2 regions of the Nocardioides segetis genome follow, and region 2 is predicted to be linked to the other one. Evidence: predicted binding sites of a transcription regulator. Region 2 holds the regulator's gene; the other holds the start of a gene.
What was found. Region 2 encodes LexA, which represses DNA repair genes until DNA is damaged. Its sites were predicted from a motif close to TCGAACANNTGTTCGA; they were not measured.
Positions count from the first base shown of each region.

Region 1: imuA' (DnaE2-dependent mutagenesis accessory factor ImuA') is a predicted target of LexA. The motif match lies at 1,830-1,845, and genes of this name have one in related genera.

Region 1 covers NZ_JBNINR010000025.1:8,503-13,942, reverse strand. Annotated here, with positions in the region: gene ACPZVR_RS24575 (lysophospholipid acyltransferase family protein) at 1-405, shown strand, start outside; gene der (ribosome biogenesis GTPase Der) at 398-1,738, shown strand; gene imuA' (DnaE2-dependent mutagenesis accessory factor ImuA') at 1,856-2,464, shown strand; gene ACPZVR_RS24560 (Y-family DNA polymerase) at 2,478-4,121, shown strand; gene ACPZVR_RS24555 (hypothetical protein) at 4,215-4,718, shown strand; gene ACPZVR_RS24550 (phospholipase D-like domain-containing protein) at 4,912-5,440, shown strand, end outside.
Region 2 covers NZ_JBNINR010000006.1:358,804-364,243, forward strand. Annotated here, with positions in the region: gene nrdR (transcriptional regulator NrdR) at 1-370, opposite strand, end outside; gene ACPZVR_RS14360 (hypothetical protein) at 745-1,077, shown strand; gene ACPZVR_RS14365 (LysM peptidoglycan-binding domain-containing protein) at 1,250-1,618, opposite strand; gene lexA (transcriptional repressor LexA) at 1,972-2,724, shown strand; gene ACPZVR_RS14375 (MXAN_6640 family putative metalloprotease) at 2,792-4,381, shown strand; gene ACPZVR_RS14380 (ATP-dependent DNA helicase) at 4,495-5,440, opposite strand, start outside.

The DNA.
Region 1 (5,440 bases), on a different contig from region 2:
ACCGACCCGGCCGCGGTGCGGATCGCGCTGCGGGCGCTGCGGGAGGGGCGCGCGGTCGGCGTCTTCCCGGAGGGGACCCGCGGCCCGGGGGACCTGGAGAGGTTCCGCGGCGGTGCGGCCTATCTCGCACTGGTGACCGGGGCGCCCGTCGTACCGCTGACCTTCCTGGGATCGCGCGACCCGGGCGGATCGAGCGGCTCGCTGCCCCACAAGGGGGCCCGGATCGACATCATCGTCGGGGAGCCGTACGCCGTCGATGCGGTGCCCTGGCCTCGGACGCGGGAGAATGTCTCATCGACCTCGGCCGCGCTGCGCGACCACATGCAGCAGCAGCTGGCCGTTGCCCTGGACGAGACGGGGCGGAGCCTTCCGGGCCCGCTCCCGCAAGGAGAGCGTGATGAGTGAAGACACCCCGACCGGGGTGGTCCCGGTGCTGGCCGTCGTCGGCCGCCCGAACGTCGGCAAGTCGACCCTGGTGAACCGGATCCTCGGCCGCCGCGAGGCGGTCGTCGAGGACATCCCCGGCGTGACCCGCGATCGGGTGTCGTACGACGCGGAGTGGGCCGGACGGGCGTTCACGCTCGTCGACACGGGCGGCTGGGACCCCGACGCGCGGGGCATGGCCGAGCGGATCAAGGTGCAGGCGGAGGTCGCCGTCACCCTGGCCGACGCCGTCCTCTTCGTCGTCGACGCCTCCGTGGGCATCACCGACGCCGACGAGGCGGTGGTCCGGGTGCTGCGCAAGTCCGGCAAGCCGGTCGTGCTCGCCGCCAACAAGGTCGACGACGAGCGCGCCGAGGCGGAGGCCTACGGCCTGTGGAACCTCGGCCTCGGCGAGCCGTACCCCGTCTCCGCCCTGCACGGCCGTGGCTCCGGCGACCTGCTCGACGCCGTCCTCGAGGTCCTGCCGGAGGCGCCGGACCCGGTGGAGGAGGAGATCGGCGGACCGCGTCGGATCGCCATCGTCGGGCGCCCCAACGTCGGCAAGTCCTCGCTGCTCAACAAGCTCGCCGGCGAGGAGCGGGTCGTCGTCGACAACGTCGCCGGCACCACCGTGGACCCGGTCGACGAGCTGGTCACGCTCGGCGGCCGGGAATGGCGGTTCATCGACACCGCCGGCATCCGCAAGCGGGTCAAGGAGGCCTCGGGCCACGAGTACTACGCCTGGCTGCGCACCTCGACGGCGATCGAGCGTGCCGAGGTGTGCGTCCTCGTGCTCGCCGGCAACGAGTCGATCGCCGAGCAGGACATGCGGATCCTGCAGGAGGTGCGCGAGGCCGGCAAGGCGCTCGTGATCGCCTTCAACAAGTGGGACCTCGTCGACGCCGAGCGGCGCTACTACCTCGACCGCGAGATCGAGCGGGACCTGGTGCAGGTGCAGTGGGCGCCGCGGATCAACATCACCGCCAAGACGGGCTGGCACGTCGACCGGCTGGTCCCCGCGCTCGACCGCGCCATCGAGGGCTGGGAGACCCGGGTCTCCACCGGCGCCCTCAACGCCTTCCTCGGCCGGATCGTCGCCGAGCACCCGCACCCGGTGCGGGGCGGCAAGCAGCCGCGGATCCTGTTCGGCAGCCAGGTGCAGAGCGCGCCCCCGGTGTTCAAGCTGTTCACCACCGGCAAGCTCGACCAGGGCTACGAGCGCTTCGTCGAGCGCCGGCTGCGTGAGGAGTTCGGCTTCGTCGGCACCCCGATCGAGATCAAGGTCCAACCGCGGGAGAAGCGCGGGCGCAGGTAGGCCGGTGGTTGCGGTTTGGTCCCAAACCGCAGCAATTCGGGCCTCCGGCATGCGGTCTGTGCCCAAACGAGGGGGCCGCCGCTTGCCATGTTCGAACAAATGTTCGAACATGGCGGAGTGAGCGTCCGCCCCCTCGAGATCGACGACCCCCGCGCGGTCGTGGACCAGCTGCGGGGCCGGATCGCCGCCCTCGAGGGCGGTCCGACCCGGCTGCTCGTGCCGGTCGTGCCGATGCTCGCCGGGCTGGTCCAGTTGCGCACCGGCGGGGTCTACGGCGTCGACTCCGCGACCCTCGGCATGATGCTGGCCGCCGGCGCCTCGCAGGCCGGCGAGTGGGTCGGCTTCGCCGGGTGGGACGACTTCGGCGCCGAGGCCGCGCAGCAGCGGGGGATCGTGCTCGGGCGCACCGTCCTCGTGCCCACGCCCGGCGAGCACTGGCTCGAGGTGACGGCGGCCCTGGTCGACGTCCTCAAGGTCGTGGTGCTGCGCCCGCCCGGCGGTGTCGACGCCAAGACCGCCTCGCTCCTCGAGGCGCGGCTGCGGGCCCGGTCGGCGGTGCTCGTGGTGCAGGGGGAGTGGCCGCGCTGCGAGGCGCGGATCAGCGCCGAGCGGGTCGACTGGGACGGGATCGGCCACGGCCGCGGCCGGCTGCGTGAGCGCCGCGCGACGCTCGTCGCCCGCGGTGGTGGCCGTCTGCCCACGCGGGCCGATGTGGTGCTCGACTGATGGCGGGGATGTGATGGCGGGACGGACGATGGTCCTGTGGTGCCCCGACTGGTCGGTCACGGCGGGTCTGCTCGAGCTCGCCGACACCGCCTCGGGAGCCGCGGCGGACGTCGACGCGGCGGCGCCCGCCGTCGTACTGGCCAACAACGTCGTGGCGGTGTGCAACGCCGCGGCCAGGTCCGAGGGCGTACGCCGCGGGCAGCGGCGTCGTGACGCCCAGGCGCGCTGCCCCGAGGTGATGCTGCTCCCGGCCAACCCGGACCGTGACGCCCGGTGGTTCGAGCCGGTCCTGGCGGCGGTCGAGGAGATGCGCCCGGGGGTGGCGCCACTGCGCCCCGGCCTGCTCGCGATCCCCGCGCCGGGCCGCTACTTCGCCCGTGCGGGGATCGACGGCGAGGAGGCCGCGGCCGCGGTGCTCGCGGAGCGGCTCGTGCGGGCCGGGGTGTGGGACAGCCGGTTCGGTGCCGCCGACGATCTCTACACCGCCGAGCGCGCCGCCCGGCAGGCGTCGGCGCAGGCCTGTCTGTCGATCCCCGCGGGCGGCTCGGTGGAGTTCCTGCGCGGCCTGCCGGTCACCGTGCTCGCCGACGACGGGCCGGAGGGCGCCGAGCTCTCCGGCCTGCTGCGCCGGCTCGGGCTGGTGCTGCTCGGCGACTTCGCCCGGCTCGGCGCGGGCGAGGTCGCCAACCGCTTCGGCGGCTACGGCGCCGACGTGTGGCGGCGGGTGCAGGGCCGGGAGGTGGTCCGCATCGCCTCCCGCACCCCGCCCCCGGAGCTGGCCTGCGAGATCTCCTTCGAGCCGCCGCTCGACTCGGCCGAGGCGGTCACCTTCAGCGTCCGCACCACCGCGGAGCGGTTCGTCGCCGGTCTCGCCGACCGGCAGCTGGTGGCGACATCGGTCCGGATCGAGGCCGAGTTCGAGGAGGGCGTCTCCACCCGGACCTGGCTGCACCCCCGTTGCTTCACCTCCCGCGACCTCGTCGACCGGGTGCACTGGCAGCTCCAGGCGGGGATGGCGTCCTCGGGCCTGCGCAGCCGCAAGCCCGCGGGCGAGACGATCACCTCCGCGGTCACCGTCGTCCGCTTCCTGCCCGACGTCGTCGAGGCGGCCGGCGACCACGCCGACGGGCTGTGGGGCGGGGGTGCGGAGGAGCAGGTGGTGCGCGGGGTCGCCCGGGTCCAGGCGATGGTCGGGTACGACGCGGTCCGGGTCCCCGTGCTCCAGGGCGGACGCGGCGCCGCCGACCGCCAGGCGCTGGTGCCGTGGGGCGAGCGACCGGTCGGGCTGCGTCCGGTCGAGCGCCCCTGGCCGGGCCGGATCCCCGGCCCCGCGCCGAGCCGGGTCTTCGCGATGCCCCTCGAGGCGGAGGTCGTCGACGAGGCGTCGGTCGCGGTGTCGGTCACCTCCCGCGGCCTGGTGACCGGGGAGCCGTGGCGGATCCGGATCGGTCGGCACTGGTGCCCGGTCGCCTCCTGGGCCGGGCCGTGGCCGGTCGACGAGGGCTGGTGGCTCGCGACCGCCGACACGCCGGACTCGGCGTCGGGACCCGGGTCGGGGCGGGCGGCCCGGTTCCAGGTCGTCGGCGTGGACGGCCGGGCGTGGTTGCTGTGCTGGCGCTCGCCCGGCAGCTGGGAGGTGGAGGCGGCCTACGACTGAGGTTCGCCCGGCCGTCTCGTCCGCTGGCCTCTGTCCTCGCGGCCCCGCGATGGCTACGCTGCTGGAGGGAGGGCGGCACCCGGTGGAGGAAGCATGGGACGCACCAGCAAGCCGGCTGACCTGGTCGGTCGCAACCTGCGCGCACTGCACGGCGCTCTCGAGCACAGCGTCACCATCCAGATGTCCCGGCTCCAGGGGCTGATGGACGACCTCGTCGCCCGCGGCTCGCTGACCCGCGCCGAGGCCGACCACCTCCTCGCCCAGCTGATCGGCACCGGCAAGGCCTACTCGCAGGCGCTGCTGCAGGTGCTCGACGCCGTTCGTGACCAGGCCCCTCGGCTGCCCCTGGTCCCCAGCCAGCTGGTCCCGACCCACCTCCTCCCCGGCCGGCGCAGGCGTGGGTCCGCTCCCGCGCCCGACCCCGACAACGTCGAGACGCTCGTCCTCCCCGACCTCGACCGGCTCACCGTGCCGCAGGTGAAGGCCCGCCTGGCCGGCGTCGCTCCCGACGACCTGCGACGCGTCCAGGAGCGCGAGGTGGCGGGCAAGAACCGCAAGGGCGTCCTCGCCGAGATCGACCGACTGCTGCGTGCCTAGGGGTCACGAGCGCCCGCGGCGACGGAGCGCTCCCGGCGCTTACGGCAGGTGACCTACGTCCCACCTGTAACGAATCCGCGCGCCCCGACGCTGTGAGAGGGGAAGTACGTCGGGAACGAGGAGTGTGGGCATCGTGCGGTTCGCGTGGGGTAGGTCGGCGGTCGGTCGGACTCGGGGAGGCGTCGCGACGACGGTGGCGCTGCTCCTCGCGGCGACCCTGCTGGTGGCGGGTCCGGGCGAGGCGACCACGGCCGATGCCGCTGCGACCGGCGTCGCCGCGAAGAAGGCGCCCGACCCGGCGTACGTCGTCAAGCCGGGGATCGTGTTCAACCACCCCTTCCGCAGCACCAAGAAGAAGACCAAGATCCAGCGCCGGATCATCAAGACGGTCAAGAACGTGCCGGCCGGCGAGACGATCCGCCTGATGACCTGGAACTTCGACTCGCCGAAGTACGCGAACGCCTTCATCAAGGCCCACCGCCGCGGCGTCTCGGTGCAGATCATCATGGCCCGGGGCCTGGCGAAGTCGCAGGGGCCGGGCCGCTCCTACCCGACCCTGCGCAACGCCCTGAAGCAGGGCAACGCGGACCGGCCGAAGGCACTGCGCAGCTGGATCCGCACCTGCGTCTCGACCTGTCGGGGCAAGGGCGGCGCGATGCACTCCAAGCTGATGCTGGTCAGCCGCTCGGGCGCCACCACCAACATCGCCATGCAGGGCTCGG
Region 2 (5,440 bases):
GATAGGCGACCTCGTCGAGGCGGCGCAGCGGGGAGAGGATCGCCAGGCCCACCTCGTGGGCGGCGATCTCCGGGCTGCCGGCCAGCCGCAGCTGGTGCTCGACCTCCTGGCCCAGCCGGGCCAGGTCGTCCTCGTCCACCGGGCGACCCTTGCAGGCCTTGCGGACGCCGGCGACGGCCTTCTCGCGGGTGAACGGCTCGGTCGCGCCGGAGCGCTTGAGCACGGTCAGCTGCATGGCCTCGACGGTCGTGAACCGCTTCTCACAGCTCGGCGACTGACAGACCCGGCGCCGCCGGATCGAGCAGCCGTCGTCGGCGACCCGGGAGTCGAGGACCTTGGTGTCGTTGTGCTTGCAGTACGGACAGTGCATGGCCCCTCCTCCCGAGCGTACGAGCTGTGGACAAGTCCCGACCTGGTCGTGCTGCTTGTGGAAAACCAGGGGGGATCTGTGGGTTCCCACCCCGGTCCTGTGAGTGACGGAGGGTCGCCCTGTGGACTAGATGTGGAGAACTACATCGTTGTAACTACTAGATGTAGTGGTAACCGTACGCCCCGGCCACCACCGATGCAAGCGGGCCCCGGCAGGAGTTCGGGACCGACCGCTCCGGCCACACGTTTGTGCAGGTCACCACGCACTCCGGCCGCGGTACGACGGCCCGCGCAGGGCGTGTCGCGGACCCCGCGGCGGCCCCGATGGGCGGGTTGCCGGGGCAATCCAGCCACCCATCGGCAACAATGACCGCCGTGACGGGTGGCAAGCGAGCTGGCGATCGAGCGAAGCCGAGATTCCGCCCCGCCCTGCTCCTGCTCGCCGTCGGCATCACCCTGTCGCTCGTGGCGTGGGGCTATCTCGTCATCGCCGCCATCGACTTCGGCGCGACCGCGCGCCACGACGACAAGTCCAGCGCCTGGGTCCTCCTCGGCGTCGCATCGGCGGGCGCGATGCTCTGCCTGTTCCTCACCTTCATGCTGGCCATCCGCCTCTCCCGTGCGCTCGGCCTGAGCTCGCACCACCACGAGCCGCGACCCCGGCGCGACCCCGGCACCCCCAAGGGGGGCAAGCGCGCCGCGCGATGACGCGCGAAGGGCGGGATCCGGTTCGGTCGGATCCCGCCCTTCGTCATTCCCCAGGGCCAGGAGTGGCCCCATCTCCACTGGGGTCGAGGCAGCGGAGAAGCTCGTGGCGCACGACGACGCGCCTCAGACCGGTCGCACCGGGCAGCACCGGGCGCGAAACCCGGTCCTCCCGCTACGAGGTCGGCACCCGCAGCTCCTGCCCGACGTAGACGACGCTGCCGTCGAGCGTGTTGAGCTGCTGGATGGTGCGCATCATGTCGCGCACGTCGTCGCCCGAGGTGGCCGCGACCTCGCTGGCGATGTCCCACAGGGTGTCGCCCGGCGCGACGGTCACCAGGTCGACCTGCGGCGCGCCGGCGTCGTCGCGGGTCGCGGCCGAGCCGGCGGCCAGCCACACGGCGGCCAGCGTGACGACGGCGAGCGCGAGCAGGAAGACCACCACCCGACCGCGCCGGGTCAGCCGGACCTGGCCGCGGGAGCGGGACGCGCTCGTCGTACGACGGGCGGGGGCGACGCGCGGGGCGAGGGTGATCGTGCTCATGGTGACCTCCGGGGGAAGTGGACGTGGGCCCTGGTCTATCCAGGGGGTCCGACGGAAGGTGTTCGATCAGGCGTTCGATCGAACATGTGTACGAGATTAGATCAGGTGTTCGAAGAAATCCAGGATCTGTTCGAAACTGCGTTCGACCGGCGTGTCGCGCCCGCGCTGCAACTACCTGTTCGCGCTGCTCCCTGACCCGTAGACCGCTCAGGGAGCGGTAAGGACAGGTAGTTACAGCGCGCGACACGCGGTTCGAACAGATGTTTGAAAAGGCCCCACGGGTTCGGTTAGCGTCGGACCACGGATCCGGGCACTCCCGGACCGCACCACCCGAGCCGATCTGGAGGGCATCCATGGCCGAGCGCACAGGCACCGACCGCACCGGGCAGCCGAGCAGCGTCACCGAGCTGCCCGACGGGCCGGCGGACGCGACCGGCCTGACCCCGCGCCAGCAGCGGGTCCTGGCCCACATCAAGGACAGCATCGAGAAGCGCGGATACCCGCCGAGCATGCGCGAGATCGGTCAGGCCGTCGGACTCACCAGCACCTCCAGCGTCGCCCACCAGCTGCGCACGCTCGAGGAGAAGGGCTACCTCAAGCGCGACCCCAACCGGCCGCGGGCACTCGAGGTCTTCCTGCCCGAGGTGATGGCGGCGCGGCGCGCGATGGGCTCCGTCGAGGACCCCGACCGCCAGGGGTTCGACGAGACCGGCATCGGCGACGCCGCGCCGGTGCCCGCCAACGTGCCGGTCGTCGGCCGGATCGCGGCCGGTGGCCCGATCCTCGCCGAGGAGCGGGTCGAGGACGTCTTCCCGCTGCCCCGCCAGCTGGTCGGCGACGGTCAGCTCTTCCTGCTCGAGGTCAGCGGCGAGTCGATGATCGAGGCCGCGATCTGCGACGGCGACTACGTCGTGATCCGGCAGCAGCCCACCGCCGAGAACGGCGAGATCGTCGCCGCGATGATCGACGGCGAGGCCACGGTCAAGACCTTCCAGCGCAAGGACGGCCGGGTCTGGCTCCTCCCCCACAACCCGGCCTTCGAGCCGATCGACGGCACCAACGCCACCATCCTCGGCAAGGTGACGGCGGTTCTCCGGCGGGTGTGAGGTCGGCCTGACCGGCCGGTGACATAGGGTCAGGACGTCCTGTCGCCGCACCTTAAGGCCGGTCCTGATGCCTCCTCGCAGCCGCTTCCCCTTCCCCGGGCTGCCCCTCCGCACCCTGCTGGGCGCTCTGCTCGCCGCCGTCGTGATCGTGCCGCTGTCCGGTGGCGTCGCTCAGGCCGACCCCACCGCCCCGACGGACCCGGCGTCCGCCGTACCCGTGGCCGCGGGCGACGACCCCGTCGCCCAGGAGCTCGCCGAGCAGGCCCTGGAGGCCGTGCAGGAGCTCCTCGAGCCCGCGGCGTCCGGCGCAGCCGACCCGGCGGCGCCCGTCACCACCGCCGAGGGTGCCGACCTCACCATGGCGCTGCGCGACCTCGCCGTCACGCGCGACGACCTGCCGAAGGGGCTGCAGGACGAGGCGGCACGGCTGCTCGCCCGCCCCAACACCGCCCACCGTCCGCCGCCCGGCAGCGGTGGCATTGAGTGCACGCCCGGCTCGGGCCTGCCCTGCTACACGACCGGTGAGGCCCCGCCGGTCTGCGGCGGCGGCATCTGCGTCCACTACGTCTCCAGCACCGCCGACGCCGCCACGCCGGCGTACGTCAACGCCGTGCTCTCGGTGATGAACAACGTCGCCGGCAAGTACGCCGCGGCCGGCTACCGTCCGCCCGTCGGCGACGGCACCGCCGGTGGCGGCACCAACCTGTTCGACGTCTACCTCGCCGACCTCGGCTCCCGTGGCCTGTACGGCTACTGCACGACCGACCAGCGGGTCGCCGGCCACGTCACCGCGCCGGCGTACTGCGTCCTCGACAACAACTACGCCGAGTACGGCCCGGTCCCCGGTCCGCTGGCGAACCTGCAGGTGACCGCGGCGCACGAGTACTTCCACGCCGTCCAGTTCGCCTACGACGTCAACGAGGAGACCTGGCTGCTCGAGGCCACCGCGACGTGGGCCGAGGACGAGATCTACGACGACATCAACGACAACCGCCAGTACCTCAAGGGCGGCCCGCTGGGTCAGCCGGCGCAGTCGATGGACTACCGCCGCGGCCTGGCGCCGTACGGCGCGTGGATCTTCTTCAAGTACCTCAGCGAGCGCTTCCCGGCCGTCAACGGGCCCGGCGGCATGCCCGTCGTCGTCCGCGACATCTGGGACCTCGCGGCCGGCGCCCCGAACGCGCGACAGGCGATCGGCACCGCGCTGGCCGCGCGCGGCACCGACTTGCGCACGCAGTTCGGCTGGTTCGCCGCCGCCAACCGGCAGCCGGCGCTGAACTACTCCGAGGGCGCCGCCTACCCGCGGGCCCGGCTGTGGCGCGGCGTGAAGCTCACCAACGCGCGCCGCTCCTTCTCCGACCGCACCTCGCTCAACCACCTCGCCTCGCGCACCATCCGCTTCAAGTCGAAGGTGTCGGGCAAGGCGCGCGTGCGGATCCACGTCGACGTCCCCAAGCGCAAGAAGGGCGGCTACGTCGTGGTGACGATCAAGAAGAAGGGCAAGGCGCCCGTCGCCAAGATGGTCAAGGTCAACCGCAAGGGCGACAAGACCAAGGCCTTCGCGTTCGGCAAGAAGGTCAAGTGGGTCGAGGTCACCCTGGCCAACTCCGGCAAGAAGGACGCCAAGGCCTCGGTCAGCGCCCGCGTGGTGCGCTGACCCGGCGCAGATTGAAGCGCTGAACGCGTCGACCCGGCGCAGATTGAACTGTCGAACAGTTCAGTCTGCGCCGGGTCGGCGTCATTTCGGGTTCAATCTGAGCCGGGTCGGCGTTACTTCGGCGCCCGGCCGCTGAGGCGGGCCAGCGCCTGCCGGACGATCGCGGGGTCGGTCGTGGGCCACATCGGCGGCAGGCTGGCCTTGAGGAAGGAGCCGTAGCGGGCGGTCACCAGCCGCGGGTCGAGGACGGCGACGACCCCGCGGTCCTCGGTGGTGCGGATCAGGCGCCCGCTGCCCTGCGCGAGGAGCAGGGCGGCATGGGTGGCGGCGACCTGCATGAAGCCGTTGCCGCCGGCCTGGTCGGCGGCCTTCTGGCGCGCGCTCATCAGCGGGTCGTCGGGCCGCGGGAACGGGATCCGGTCGATGATGACCAGCTGGCAGGTGTCGCCGGGGACGTCGAGCCCCTGCCACAGCCCCAGGGTGCCGAAGAGGCAGGTGTAGGGGTCCTCCACGAACTGACGCGCCAGCTCGGGCAGCTGCGCCTCCCCCTGCGCGAGCGTGGTGAGGTGGGGCAGCGCCTTGCGGACGTGCTCGGCCGCCGCCTCGGCGGCGCGGCGGCTGGAGAACAGCCCCAGGGTGCGACCGTCGGCCTGGTCGATGAGCTCGGTGATCTCGTCGAGCTGTGCCGGGCCGAGACCGTCGCGGCCGGGCGGCGGCAGATGGCGGGCGACGTAGAGGATGCCCTGCTTCGCGTAGTCGAACGGGCTGCCGACGTCGAGTCCGCGCCACGGCTGGGCGTCGTCGGGTACGTCGCCGCGCGGCCCGGTGCCGTCGCTGCGCTCGGACGGCTTCAGTCCGACCGAGCCCGCCACGGTCGAGAAGTCGCCGCCGAGCATGAGCGTGGCGGAGGTGAGCACGACCGTGTTGTCGGCGAGCAGCTTGTCGCGCATCTGGCCCCAGACCTGGAGCGGCGCGATGCACAGGATCGGCGGCATCCGGTCGGTGCCCTCGGTGCGCCAGAGCACGTCGGCCTCGGAATTGGCGGCCATCCGCTCGGCG